Linked DNA regions of Ancylobacter polymorphus. The protein of the gene in region 2 interacts with the protein of the main gene of each other region in a pairwise test. Links are inferred from orthologs where the notes say so. Each region holds a gene or a part of one and is shown on either strand. Other genes may lie near its edges. The genes, in order: grxD, K9D25_RS10655 and K9D25_RS02355.

Evidence for each region.
Region 1: the proteins of K9D25_RS10655 (region 2) and grxD interact in binary tests that used the Escherichia coli proteins (3 or more experiments, as listed by UniProt). The link is inferred for Ancylobacter polymorphus from one-to-one orthologs.
Region 3: the proteins of K9D25_RS10655 (region 2) and K9D25_RS02355 interact in binary tests that used the Escherichia coli proteins (3 or more experiments, as listed by UniProt). The link is inferred for Ancylobacter polymorphus from one-to-one orthologs.

Annotation. Positions count from the first base shown.
Region 1 is NZ_CP083239.1:2,959,131-2,963,481, forward strand. What follows is about bases 1,415-4,351. They hold grxD (Grx4 family monothiol glutaredoxin), read right to left. Parts: upstream 3,084-4,351; coding sequence 2,745-3,083; downstream 1,415-2,744. Other genes in these bases: K9D25_RS13915 (alpha/beta hydrolase), read right to left, coding at 1,471-2,562; K9D25_RS13925 (BolA family protein), read right to left, coding at 3,156-3,389; purL (phosphoribosylformylglycinamidine synthase subunit PurL), read right to left, coding at 3,403-4,351. In the rest of the region: K9D25_RS13905 (lytic murein transglycosylase), read left to right, coding at 1-547; rpsD (30S ribosomal protein S4), read left to right, coding at 794-1,411. UniProt on the Escherichia coli protein: Monothiol glutaredoxin involved in the biogenesis of iron-sulfur clusters.
Region 2 is NZ_CP083239.1:2,260,971-2,265,367, reverse strand. What follows is about bases 1-2,983. They hold K9D25_RS10655 (BolA family protein), read right to left. Parts: upstream 1,654-2,983; coding sequence 1,348-1,653; downstream 1-1,347. Other genes in these bases: cobS (cobaltochelatase subunit CobS), read left to right, coding at 2,561-2,983; K9D25_RS10650 (J domain-containing protein), read left to right, coding at 1,890-2,510; K9D25_RS10660 (hypothetical protein), read right to left, coding at 535-1,068; K9D25_RS10665 (HlyC/CorC family transporter), read left to right, coding at 1-506. Also shown: more of cobS, read left to right, coding at 2,984-3,547; cobaltochelatase subunit CobT, read left to right, coding at 3,649-4,397. UniProt on the Escherichia coli protein: Transcriptional regulator that plays an important role in general stress response. Has many effects on cell morphology, cell growth and cell division. Acts by regulating the transcription of many genes, including dacA (PBP-5), dacC (PBP-6), ampC and mreB.
Region 3 is NZ_CP083239.1:514,194-518,606, reverse strand. The notes cover bases 723-3,721. They hold K9D25_RS02355 (ABC transporter permease), read right to left. Parts: upstream 2,824-3,721; coding sequence 1,621-2,823; downstream 723-1,620. Other genes in these bases: osmF (glycine betaine ABC transporter substrate-binding protein OsmF), read right to left, coding at 2,820-3,721; K9D25_RS02360 (ABC transporter ATP-binding protein), read right to left, coding at 723-1,624. In the rest of the region: K9D25_RS02365 (ABC transporter permease), read right to left, coding at 1-692; more of K9D25_RS02360, read right to left, coding at 689-722; more of osmF, read right to left, coding at 3,722-3,743; K9D25_RS02345 (cysteine rich repeat-containing protein), read right to left, coding at 3,842-4,069; K9D25_RS02340 (TIGR03885 family FMN-dependent LLM class oxidoreductase), read left to right, coding at 4,278-4,413.

The DNA.
Region 1 (4,351 bases), 700 kb from region 2 along the record:
CTCGCTCTACCTCATCAAGCGCGGCAAATATCAGCGCGGCCTGCCCTGGGGTTTCGAGGTGCGCATGGACGGCGTGCCGGAAAAATACGCCGATGCCAAGGCCTGGCGCACGGTGGAGGAGTGGGCCAAGCTCGGCGTCACCCCGGCCGGCGGCGGGCGCTTCGACCTACCCAAGGCAAGGGCGCGGCTGTGGGCGCCGGTGGGGCCGGAAGGGCCGTGCTTCCTGCTGACGCAGAATTTCTATGCCGTGCGCAGCTACAACCCTTCGATGAACTACGCGCTCGCCGTCTGCCATCTCGGCGACCGGGTGCTGGGCGGCGATCCCTTCATCACACCCTTCCCCGGCGGCGAGCGGGCGCTGACCCTGGCGGAAATCCAGGAAGTGCAGCGGCGGCTGACGCGGGCGGGATTCGACACCGGCGGCGCCGATGGCCGCGTCGGCAACATGACCATGCGCGCGGTGGCCGATTTCCAGCGCAAGATGGGCGTGGAGCCCGATGGCTACGCCAGCCTTGAGGTGCTGGCGGCGCTACGCGGGGGACGGTAAGCGCGTTCATCGCGTGCTCCGGTCTCTTTCGCGCCGTCCGGATGACGGAAGGACGACAGGAACTTGACCTTCCGCCCTTTTGTGCCTATGCACCCGGCCAAGCGCGGGGCTGGAAACGGCCCCGCGTGGTGTTTCACGCACCCGTGGGCCTTTCCGGCGCGTTCGGAAAGATCCTGTCGGCTCCCGAAACGGGGGTAGAGGAGGGGGCGCGATCCAAACCGCAACGATATGCGAGAGGACCTGCGCATGAGCAAGCGCGTTTCGGCCAAGCACAAGCTTGACCGCCGTATGGGCGAAAACATCTGGGGCCGCCCGAAGAGCCCCATCAACAAGCGTGAATATGGCCCCGGCCAGCATGGCCAGCGCCGCAAGGGCAAGCTGTCCGACTTCGGCGTGCAGCTGCGCGCCAAGCAGAAGCTGAAGGGCTATTACGGCTCGATCGGCGAGAAGCAGTTCTATTCGGTCTATGTCGAGGCCTCGCGCCTCAAGGGCGACACCGGCGCCAACCTGATCGGCCTGCTCGAGCGCCGTCTCGACGCGGTGATCTACCGCGCCAAGTTCGTCCCGACCGTGTTCGCCGCCCGCCAGTTCGTCAGCCACGGCCACATCAAGGTCAATGGCCGCCGCGTCAACGTCCCGTCCTACCAGGTGAAGGTCGGCGACGTGATCGAGGTGAAGGAAGCCTCCAAGCAGCTCGTGCTGGTGCTGGAAGCCGTCGCCTCCGGCGAGCGCGACACCCCGGACTATCTCGAAGTCGATCACTCCAAGATGACGGCCAAGTTCGTCCGCATCCCGGAGCTCAACGAGGTGCCCTATCCGGTCGTGATGGAGCCGAACCTCGTGGTCGAATATTATTCGCGCTGATCCTTCCCCGGATCGCGAGACACGGAAAAGCCGCCCGGTGGGGCGGCTTTTTTGTTGGGTCAGGTGGCGGGTTCGATGCGGTACAGCCGCCCCGGCCGTATGGGCTTGCGCCCTGCAATCTCGTCCGGCGCCCGGCCGGCGATGACCTGCCGGACATCGGCTATGACCTCCGGGCGCAGCCGGTAGTACTGGTGGCGACCATGCTTCCATTCGGCGGTTTCGCTGACGGCGGCGCAATCGATGCCGTAGATATTGCTGTCGAGCCCGTCGACGATGCGCGGCCCCCAACTGCCGAGCCGGTCCGGGTTGAGCTTGGTGGTGTCGCTGATCAGCAGCGCCAGGTCACGCTTGCTGTGATAGACGTGCACCGCGTCGGCGAGTTGCGGCAGCAGCCCGAGCTTGTGCTTGTGCTCCAACGCATCGGCGTCCTCGTCGGCAGCCATCAGGAAGGCGTTGGTGAAAATCTTGGGCAGCCGCGCACCGCTGATCAGCGTGCGCAGCGAGAGCAAGGCATGGCGCAACGCCCAGTTCCCCATGCTGTGTGCCACAAGGTGCAGGCATTGCTCGCACGGCTCCGCCTGGGTGGCGATGTCCTGCTTGCGCAGTTCCATCAGGTAATCCAGCAGCCGACGCAAGCTGCGAGCGATTGCCTTGCCTGACGATTCGGCATCATCGCGATCGCTGAAATATTTCCATTTGTGAGCGGTCTCGCCATTCTGGCCGAAGCCGAGCCCATCGCCGCCATCGGCTGGCCAACTGAAGGCGAAGACGAGCGGCTCCTTGTCGCCGTCCAGCCAGAGATCGTGCAGCTGTGCCGCGCGCTGGATGGCGGTTTGGAAGCTCGAATTGAAGCCGTGGATATAGACGATCACGTTGCGCTTTTGCGCCCGGGATTTGCGGGTGAGCTCGTCGAAGATCGCATGCGATCCCAGCAGTTCCTCCCCGCCGCGTGTGGCGGCCGGTGCTTCGGGCGCAACATGGACGGAGTTGATGACGAAGCCGTCGTCCGGTGCATGGATCTGGTCGGCCACCTTCGTCACTTCGGCGAAGCCAACCCGATATATCGCGGGACCCTCCGCGTTGTAGCGGTCCCCGAATGGCGGCGAGCGATCCTCGATGTGGCGCCGATTCGTCGCAAAATAGATGCGCATGGCCTTGCCCCCTCATCAAGGTACCATTAACGCATCAAAGAGACACAACCTCAAGTAAAAACATGCAGCTTATGCGGGTGTCATCCGGCGCTGTGATGCGGCGCCCACTCTGCCGGCGCCAGCAAAAAAGCCGCCCGGTGGGGCGGCTTTTCAGAAACGCGATCGTTCCGTCCCGAACCGTCTTAGGCCGTCGCCTTGCCCATGACCGGGACGCCCTTCTCTTCCAGCAGCGTCTGCAGCTCGCCGGACTGGTACATCTCGCGGACGATGTCGCAGCCGCCGATGAACTCGCCCTTGACGAAGACCTGCGGAATGGTCGGCCAGGAGGTGTACGCCTTGATGCCGTTGCGGATCTCGTCGGAGTCGAGGACGTTGATGCCCTTATAGTCGACGCCGAGCAGGGCGAAGACCTGCGCCACCTGGCCGGAGAAGCCGCACATCGGGAATTGCGGCGTGCCCTTCATGAAGACGACGACGTCGTTGCTCTTCACCTGGCCGTCGATGAAATCGTGAATGCTCATCACATTGCCTTTCGCCCTTGCGGGCCTCGCGAGATGGTGTCGTGGCGGCGCGGCTCAGCGCGCCGGCCGCCTTCAGTCGGGTACATTGGTCTGAAGCGCGAGGGCGTGCAACACGCCGCCCATCTGGCCCTTCAGCGTCGCATAGACCATCTGATGCTGCTGCACCCGGCTCTTGCCGCGAAAGCTCTCGGCCACCACCGTCGCGGCATAGTGATTGCCGTCGCCGGCGAGATCGCGGATCTCCACCGAGGCGTCCGGCAGCCCTTCCTTGATGAGGCGCTCGATTTCCGCCGCTTCCATCGCCATCAGACAGGCTCCCTCACATCAAGCCCGCGCCCATATAGATGGGCAGCCAGGCCTCGTGCCGCTCGCGCAGCGCGTCCACTACAATTGGGCGCTCGCCCGCAATATTCAATCGGTCGCCGCCCGTGGTGCCGAGCTTGGCGAGCGGGATGCCGGCCACCTCCGCCCGGCGCGCGACCAGCGCCTTGGCGCTTCCCTCGACGGTGACGATGTAGCGGGCCTGATCCTCGCCGAACCAGAAGGCGAAGGGGTTCATGTCAGGCGGCGGCGCGGCGAGGGTGGCACCGATGCCGGAGGCCAGCGCCATTTCCGCCAGCGCCACCAGCAGGCCACCATCGGACACGTCGTGCACGGCGGTGACGAGCCCGTCAGCGATCAGCGCGCGCACCAGATCGCCGGTGCGGCGTTCCAGATCGAGATCGACCGGCGGCGGGGCGCCGTCCTCGCGGTCGAGGATTTCCGACAGGAAGGCGGACTGGCCGAGCCAGCCGGTGGTGGCGCCGAGAACGAGGATGGTTTCGCCGCCGGCCTTGAAATCCAGCGTCGCCATCTTCTCGATGTCGTCGAGCAGGCCGACGCCGCCAATGGTCGGGGTCGGCAGGATGCCGCGGCCATTGGTTTCGTTGTAGAGGCTGACATTGCCGGACACGACGGGGAAGTCGAGCGCCAGCGCCGCCGCGCCGATGCCGCGAAGGCAGCCGACCAGCTGGCCCATGATCTCCGGCTTTTCCGGATTGCCGAAATTGAGGTTGTCGGTCAGCGCCAGCGGTTTGGCGCCGACGGCGGTGATGTTGCGCCAGGCTTCCGCCACCGCCTGCTTGCCGCCCTCGAACGGGTCGGCCTCGCAATAGCGCGGGGTCACGTCGCAGCTCATGGCCAGCGCCTTGGGCCCGTTCTCCACCCGCACCACCGCCGCGTCGCCGCCCGGGCGCTGCGCGGTGTTGTTGAGGATGAGATAGTCGTAC
Region 2 (4,397 bases):
TGCTGCGCGAATTGATGGCGCTCGGCAACGACACGTCCAAGCTCGACATCGAGAAAATCGCCCGCGCGCCGTGGTTCGTGCCCGACGTGACCTCGCTGCCGGACCAGCTCAAGGCGTTCCGGCGCCGCAAGCAGCATTTCGCCCTCGTGGTCGACGAGTATGGCGAGGTGATGGGTCTGGTGACCCTTGAGGACATTCTGGAAGAGATCGTCGGCGATATCTCCGACGAGCATGACCGCGCCTTCACCGGCGCCCGCCGCAACCCGGACGGCTCGGTCAGCGTCGAGGGCTCCGTGCCGATCCGCGATCTCAACCGCGCCATGGGCTGGCACCTGCCGGACGAGGAGGCGACGACCCTCGCCGGCCTCGTCATCCACGAGGCCCGCATCATCCCCGAGCCGGGGCAGGCCTTCATGTTCCACGGCTTCCGCTTTCAGGTGATGCGCAAGCAGCGCAACCGCATCACCCTTCTGCGCGTGGCCCCGCTGCGGCGGACGCAGGGGTAATCCCTCCGCCGCCGAGCGGGATCGCGGGTCAGCCCTGTGCGCCCCGCTTGGCGTCTCTCTTCGCCTGCGCGGCCTTGGTCCGCTGCGACACGCGGCCGACCTTCCCGGGATGAACGGCGGAGCGCCGGCGTCGGCTCGCGATAACCTCCATGCCCTCATCCGCCCGCGCCGCGCCGGGAGGCGGGCTGACGAAATTCTCCCGGCGCATCGCCAGCGCCTTTTTGGCGATCTCGGCCTGGCTTGGACGGGCGGCGAGTTCGGCCCGGCGCTCGATCTCGCGGTTGAGACGCTTTACCGCCGCCGCGAACACCTGCTTGCGGCGGCTCGGCCGCTCATGCGTGCCGGGAAAGCTGCCGCCGCGCGGTTCCGCCTTGCCGCGGGAGATGCGCCGCTTCTCCCAGGCAAGGGTGCGCTCCTTTGCGTGCAGGTCGCGCAGACGCTTGCGGGTCGATGAGAGATCGTCGTCGGATACGTCGTAGATTTCAGGATGATGAGTGAGGCGAACGACCTCATATTCGTCGCGGCTGATCAGGCTGCGCTCGGCACGACCCGCAATCGACATGAATATCTCCTCCATACACCAAAACAATTTGCGAAGCCGGAGGCCGTGCCCGACCGATCTACAGTGCGGGCGGCGGACACAACCATGGTTCCATTGGGCATATGGAAGAGACGAACGGGAAATCAAGAAAATGAACGCAGAGACGGCGCCCATGGGCGCTACGTTGCGCCGAAAACGTTAGGTAAACGCCATCGGAGACAGGCCTTACGCCGCTCTGGAAAAACGTCGCCGGCTCCCCATATCGGCGGAGCTTTCCTCTCCGGCGCGATGATCCGGCCGCTACTCGCCCGGTGCCTTGGCTTCGATGGCGAGGGCGTGCAGGCCACGCGCCAGTTCGTCCGCCAGCAGGCCGTTCACCAGACGATGCCGCGCCAGCCGGCTCTGGCCGGCAAAGGCCTGCGCGACAATACGCACGCGAAGATGCGTGAGCTGACCGGGACGATGACCGCCATGACCTTCATGCCGATGACTCTCATCCTCGAGTTCGAGAACGCTGGGCGAGAGTTCGGCCAGCGCCGCCCGCACGCGGGCCAGCCTCTGGGAGATCGCATCGTCGGTCGGCAGCGGGGGAACGGGCGTGCTCATGCCCGATGCGGTACGCCCGCCGCCTAGCCGCGTCAACAGCCCGGCGCGGCATCCGCCGACCCGATTGCACCGCAATCGCGGCGCACACTTGGCGGTTCTGCACCGTATAAGGCGCGGGACCGCATCGTTCCCGCCGCGTCATGGGGCCTCTGCCGCCTCGGAATGATGCGGTGGGGGCGGTGACGAACCCGCGGTTTCTTGTATACCTGCTCCAGCAACAGCATAATCGTCGGACCATGAAGCTCGACTCCCCCCTCTTCGATCGCATCCGGGTGAAGCCCGACCGTGATCGCCGCCTGAAGGCGGAAGGCCCTACCTGCGAATGGGAGGGCTGCTGCAATGCCGCGACTCACCGGGCGCCCAAGGGCCGGCAGATGGAAGGACAGTTCTGGCGCTTCTGCTTCGAGCACACACGCGCCTACAACCAGTCGTATAATTATTTCGCCGGCATGGGCGATGACGCCGTCGCCGCCTATCAGAAGGATGCCGCCACCGGCCATCGCCCGACCTGGAAGATGGGCTCGCGCGGCGCGGCCGGCCGCGCGGCCGAGCACGCCAAGCGCCATTCGACGGAGAATATCGGCGATCCCTTCGGCATGTTCGGTGAGGTCGGCGGCCGGGCGCGACCGGAGCCCGAGGCCCCGCGCGAAAGCCGGATGATCCGCAATGCCGAGCGCCGCGCCTTCGAATCCCTCGGCGTGGAGATTTCCGCCACGCCGGAGGAGATCAAGGCCCGCTTCAAGGTGCTGGTGAAGAAATACCATCCCGACGCCAATGGCGGCGATATTTCAACCGAGGACCGTCTGCGCGACGTGATCCAGTCCTATAATCATCTCAAGAACGCGGGCTTCTGCTAGGGAAGCGCGTGCCAGACCAGCCCGCGCGCATGCGCGGCAACGGAGGAAGAATGACCGCCCCGCTCACGCAAGCGCCCGCGCTGCCGGACATGAAGGTCTCTGTTCGTCAGGTGTTCGGCATCGACGTCGATCTCGAAGTGCCGGCCTACGCCGAACCGGACGCCTATGTCCCGGAGATCGACCCGGACTATCTGTTCGACCGCCCGACCACGCTCGCCATCCTCGCCGGCTTCGCCCATAACCGCCGCGTGATGGTCACGGGCTATCACGGCACCGGCAAGTCGAGCCATATCGAGCAGGTCGCCGCCCGGCTCAACTGGCCTTGCGTGCGCGTGAACCTCGACAGCCACATCAGCCGTATCGACCTGATCGGCAAGGACGCCATCGTGGTGAAGGAGGGCCTTCAGGTCACCGAGTTCCGCGACGGCATCCTGCCCTGGGCCTACCAGAACAATGTCGCGCTGGTGTTCGACGAATATGACGCCGGCCGCCCGGACGTGATGTTCGTCATTCAGCGCGTGCTGGAATCCGCCGGCCGCCTGACGCTGCTCGACCAGAACCGCGTCATCCGTCCGCACGGCGCCTTCCGCCTGTTCGCCACCGCCAACACGATCGGCCTCGGCGACACCACCGGCCTCTATCACGGCACGCAGCAGATCAACCAGGCGCAGATGGACCGCTGGTCCATCGTCACCACGCTGAACTATCTGGCCCATGACAAGGAAGTCGACATCGTCGTCTCCAAGGCCAAGAACCTGCAGACGCCGGAAGGCCGCGACACCGCCGCGCGCATGGTGCGCCTCGCCGACCTCACCCGCCAGGCCTTCATCAATGGCGACCTGTCGACGGTGATGAGCCCGCGCACCGTCATCACCTGGGGCGAGAATGCCGAGATCTTCCAGGATCTCGCCTTCTCCTTCCGCGTGACCTTCCTCAACAAGTGCGACGAGCTGGAGCGCCCGCTGGTGGCGGAGTTCTACCAGCGCTGCTTCGGCAAGGAACTGACCGAGTCCGCGGTCAACGTCGTCCTGTCCTGAGCGACACGCGCCCTCTCCCCGCCGGGGAGAGGGGCACCGCCCCGGCCTTTCGGGGCGCCCTCCCGCAAGGGAGCCGTGATGCCAACCTCCAAGGCAAGCCCATGTCCACGTCGAACCGCACCACCCGCACGCCGCCCAAGGAAGCCCCGACCGAGCCGCTCAAGCGCGCCGTCACCGGCTGCCTGCGCGCCATTGCGGGCAATCGCGAGATCGACGTGACCTTCGGCGCGGAAAAGCCCGGCTATGCCGATGGCCGCGCGCGGCTGCCGGAGCCGGCCCGCCGCATGTCGAAGCACGACGCCGCCATCATGCGCGGCCATGCCGATTCCATGGCGCTGCGCATGGCCTGCCACGACCCGAAGATCCACCAGCGCCTGGTGCCGATGGGCGAGCAGGCCCGCGCCGCCTTCGAGGCGGCCGAACAGACGCGCTGCGAATCCGTCGGCGCGCTGCGCATGGACGGCGTGGCGCTGAACCTCTCCGCCATGCTGGAGGACCGCTACCAGAAGGCCAATTTCGCCAATCTCGCCGACCGCTCGGACGCGCCGCTGGAACACGCGCTCTCGCTGATCCTGCGCGAGCGCATGACCGGCATGGCACCGCCCGCCGCTGCGCGCGAAATGGTCAATCTCTGGCGCGGCTTCATCGAGGAGCACGGTTCCGCCGCCCTCGATGAGCTGGCCGGCGCCGCCGAGAACCAGGCCCGCTTCGCCGAGGCGATGCGCGACCTGCTGTCCTCGCTCGGCATGGGCGAGGACATCGCCCCCTTCGACGAGAACAACGACCCCTCCACCGAGACCGACGACAGCCGCGACGACGACAACGGCAAGGGCAGCGACAGCGAGGAAGA
Region 3 (4,413 bases), 1.7 Mb from region 2 along the record:
GCCACTAGCACCGTGCCCTGCAGCACATAGGCCGGGTTGCCGCCTGACAGGCCGTCAATGATCGGCGAGCCCAGCGTCAGCGCACCGACGGTCGAGCCGATAGTGGCCGTGCCGATGCCGATCGTCACCGAGGTGCGGATGCCGGCAAAGAGGATCGGCGCCGCCAGCGGCAGCTCGATCCGCCATAACCGGCCGGCGGGCGAGAAGCCGCTGCCATCGGCGGCCTCTAGCACCGGCGCCGGCACGCTGCGCAGCCCCGCCATCCCCGCCCCCATCACCGGTAGCACGCCATAGAGCACCAACGCGAAGGCGGTGGGCAGCGCGCCATAGCTGAGGCTCGGCACGGCAAGCGCCAGCACGGCGACTGGCGGAAATGTCTGGGCCAGCGCGCCGAGCCGGTCCAGCGTTCCCGCATAGGCGCGGCCCATCGGCCGGGTGGCGAACAGCGCGGCGGCGACACCGAGCGTGATGGCGACGAGGCTCGCCGCGCCGGTCAGAATTGCATGCGCGGCGACGAGTTCAGGGAAGCTGGCGCGGCTGTAGACGAGACGTGTGCCCGGCGGAAACAGAAAGCCGAGATGCGGCGCCAGCGCGTCCATGCCAAAGGTGAGGGCAAGGAACGCCGCTCCGACCCACAGCACCGGCCGGCGGGCGATCCACGCCGCCGCCCCCGTCGCGCGCCGGAGCTTCATGGCCGAACCAGATCGGCAAGGGTGAGCACGCCGGGCTGCCCATCGCTTGAGCGGCGGACCGGCAGCTGCGCGCGGCCTTCCGCCACCATGCGGGCCAGGGCCTCTTCCAGTGTCGCCTCGGCGGTGATCGGCGCGGCGTCTATCGGTGACGCCGAGGGGGTGAAAACGGCGCGGTCGCCGACGCACAGCGCTTTGAGCCGGTTCAGCCCCAGCAGCGGCCCGCCGAAGAAGCGCGCCACCGCCTCGCTCGCGGGGTGGGCCAGCACCTGTGCCGGGGTGCCCCTCTGCAACAGGCGTCCCTGGTGCAGCACGGCGAGCGTGCCGCCGAGGCGGATCGCTTCTTCTACATCATGGGTGACGAGCAGGATGGTGGTGCCGGTGCGTCGCTGTATGTCGCGGAGGCTGTCCTGGAGACCGCGCCGCGTCGGCGGGTCGACGGCGCCGAACGGCTCGTCCATCAGCAACACTTCGGGATCGCCGGCCAGTGCGCGGGCGACGCCGACGCGCTGCTGCTGGCCGCCGGACAGTTCGTCCGGGTAACGTTGGGCATGGTGCTCGGGTGGGAGGCCGACGAGGTCGAGCAGTTCGGCCACTCTTGCCCGGATCCGCGCCGCCGGCCAGCCGAGGAGCGTCGGCACGGTGGCGACGTTGCGCGCCACGGTCCAATGCGGGAAAAGTCCAACGGACTGAATGACATAACCCATGCGCCGGCGCAGCGCGACCGGGGGGAGGGTGGCGATGTCGGTGCCGTCGACGAGGATGCGCCCGGCATCCGCCTCCAGCAGCCGGTTGGCGAGGCGCAGCAGGGTCGACTTGCCGGAACCGGACGTGCCGACCAGCGCGCAGAGCGTGCCGCGCGGGACGTTGAGCGACACCTCATCCACGGCGGGCACCGCGCCGAAGCGCTTGGAAACGCTCTCGAATCGGATCATCGCTGCGGCCTCCGCACGAGGAAAAGTGCGACGCCGCGCAAAGCGGTATCGGCGATCAGCGCGAGGGCGATGGCCGAGAGCGCGCCCAGCAGCACGAGATCGGCCGCCGTCTGTCCAAGTCCTTGAAAAATAAACGTTCCTAACCCGCCGGCGCCGATCAGCGCCGCCAGCACGGCGAGGCCGATGAGCTGCACCAAAGTGAGGCGCAGCGTCTGCAGCAGCGTCGGCAAGGCAAGCGGAATCAACGTGTTACGCACGATCTGCGCCGGCGTCATGCCCATGCCGCGCGCGGCCTCCACCACATCCGGCGGGACGCTGGAGAGCCCGGCATGGACGCCGCGCGCGACCGGGAGCAGGCCGTAGAGCCCCAGCGCGAGGATGGCCGGGGTCGCCCCGATGCCGGAAATGCCGAGCTGGCGCAGGCCCGGCACCAGTTCGATGAGGAGGACGATGGGACCGATGAGGAGGGCGAAGAGTGCGAGCGAGGGGATGGTCTGCACGATGTTGAGCACGGCGAACACCGGCGCGGCGCGACCCGGCCGGCGATAGGCCATCAGCCCGATTGCCCCGCCGGCGAGGAGGGCGAGTGCCAGCCCCGCCCCGGTGAGCTGGAGATGGCGCACCACCTCGTCGAGATAGGCCTGCTGGCGCACCGCATATTCGCGCGCAAGCGAGAGTGGGGCGAGGGTGCCGCTGGCGAGCAGCGCGGCGATTCCGGCCAGCGTGGCGAGCGGCGGCGCGGCCTTGCCGGCACGGCCCGGCGCCCGCTCGGCGCTGTCGGCGAGCAGCAGCAGCCCCGCCGTGAACACGACCCAGAAGCCGGTGCCGAGCGACACGCGGGTGAGCGGCCCGGCGGCGACGGCCTGTTCCCCCGCCGCCTGCCCCGCCAGCGCCAGCGCCGCCAGCATCAGCGCGCCGGCGCACAGGCCGAGCAGGGCCGGCTGGGCGGGAAGGGTGGGGCGCAGCGCCAGCGCGGCGATCCCCGCGAGCAACATCAGCACGGCAAGGCTCGGGCCCATCCCCACAGCGTCCCACAGCGGCAGCGGGGCTCCCGACAGCAGCCGGTTGGGCGCCACCACGACGAAGCCGCACGCGAGCAGCGCCACCAGCGCGACGGCGGCGAGCAGCAGGGGCAGGGCCTCGACCCCGGCCGCCGGGCGCGACAGGGACGCCGGCACGCGGCCGGCGAGGCGTCTCACCCGAGCAGCCCCTGCGCCTTCAGATAGGCTTCGGCGACGGCGCGGGCGTCACGGCCTTCGAGCTGCACCTGCGCGTTCAGCTGCTGCAGCGTCGGCAGGGTGAGGCCGGCAAAGGCCGGCGCGAGCTTGGCGGCGATCTCCGGATGGGCGTCGAGCACGCCTTTGCGGATCACCGGCGCCGGCTGATACACCGGCTGCACCTGCTTGGTGTCGGCCATCACCTTGAGATCGAGCGCGGCGATGGCGCCGTCCGTGCCATAGACCATGGCGGCATTGACGCCGGAGGTGCCTTCCGCCGCCGCCTTGATGGTGGCGGCGGTGTCGCCGCCCGAGAGCACCAGCAGTTGGTCGCCCGACAGCTTGAAGCCATAAGCCTGCTGGAAGGCGGGCAGCGCCGCCGCGCTTTCCACGAATTCAGCCGAGGCGGCGAGCTTCACCTTGCCGTCCCTGGTCCAGCGGGCGAAATCGTCCAGCGTCGCCAGTTTTTCGCGCGCCGCGACATCGCCGCGCACGGCGATGCCCCAGGTGTTGTCCGCCGGCGCCGGGGCGAGCCAGACAAGGCCGTTGGCGGCGTCGAGATCGCGGGCCTTCTCATAGGCGGCGGTGGCGTTCTTCCACAGCGGGTCGTCCGCCATGGCGAAGAAGAAGCCGGCATTGCCGGTATATTCGGGATAGAGGTCGATCTCCCCCGCCAGCAGCGCGGTGCGCACGATCTTGGTGGGGCCGAGCTGAAGCCGCCGGGTCACCGGAATGCCGGCATGTTCCAGCACCAGCGCGATGATGTTGCCGAGCACCGCGCCTTCCGTGTCGATCTTGGACGCGACCACGACCGGCGCGGCGGCGCGGGCGGCGGTGCCCTCCAGGAGTGACGCCGCCGCGAAAGTCGCCAGAAGGCCGCGCCGGCTGATGGATGTGACCATGAAATCCCCCGCTGTGACTGGTGTCGAGATGCTGCCGACAAAAGCCGGCGCGGGCACGATAGTTCCACCCCTGCGGCGAGGGCCGCGCTGCAAAGCGCTCAGCTCTTCATCTTCTGCAGCGCCTGCGCGCAGCCCACCGACATTTCCTTGGTATGCGCCTTGAGGCACTTCATCACCCGGCCGCCACCCGGCTGCACGGTCGGGCACAGGCGCTTGATGTCCGCCTGGCAGTATTTGGCGAGATCGTTCTGCGGCGCCTGCGCCTGCGCGGCGGTGCCGGCGGCAAGGGCGATGAGCAGCGACGTGGCGAGACTAATGGCGCGCATGGGGGGCTCCCTTCCCTGGTTTGATCGTCTTGCGCGATCGGCTTGAGTGTAGAGCGGAAGCGCGCCGCATTGAATGGCGAAATTGGCGGCATCGCGCGCCCGCGCGGGCCGCCCGGCACTGCGGAAGGAAACACTTGGCCGGCTGAGGCGTTCTCCCCCGACCCCGTGCGCCGCGCCGTGCACTCTCCCGCCCTTCCGGATCGTTTCCATGACCGACGCGCCCGCCCGCCTTCGCCTCGGCTACCACGCCTCGCATGAGCAGTTCGCGCCGAGCGATCTTCTCGGCTGCGTCCGCGCCGCCGAACAGGCGGGTTTCGACGCCGCCATGTGCTCGGACCATTTCG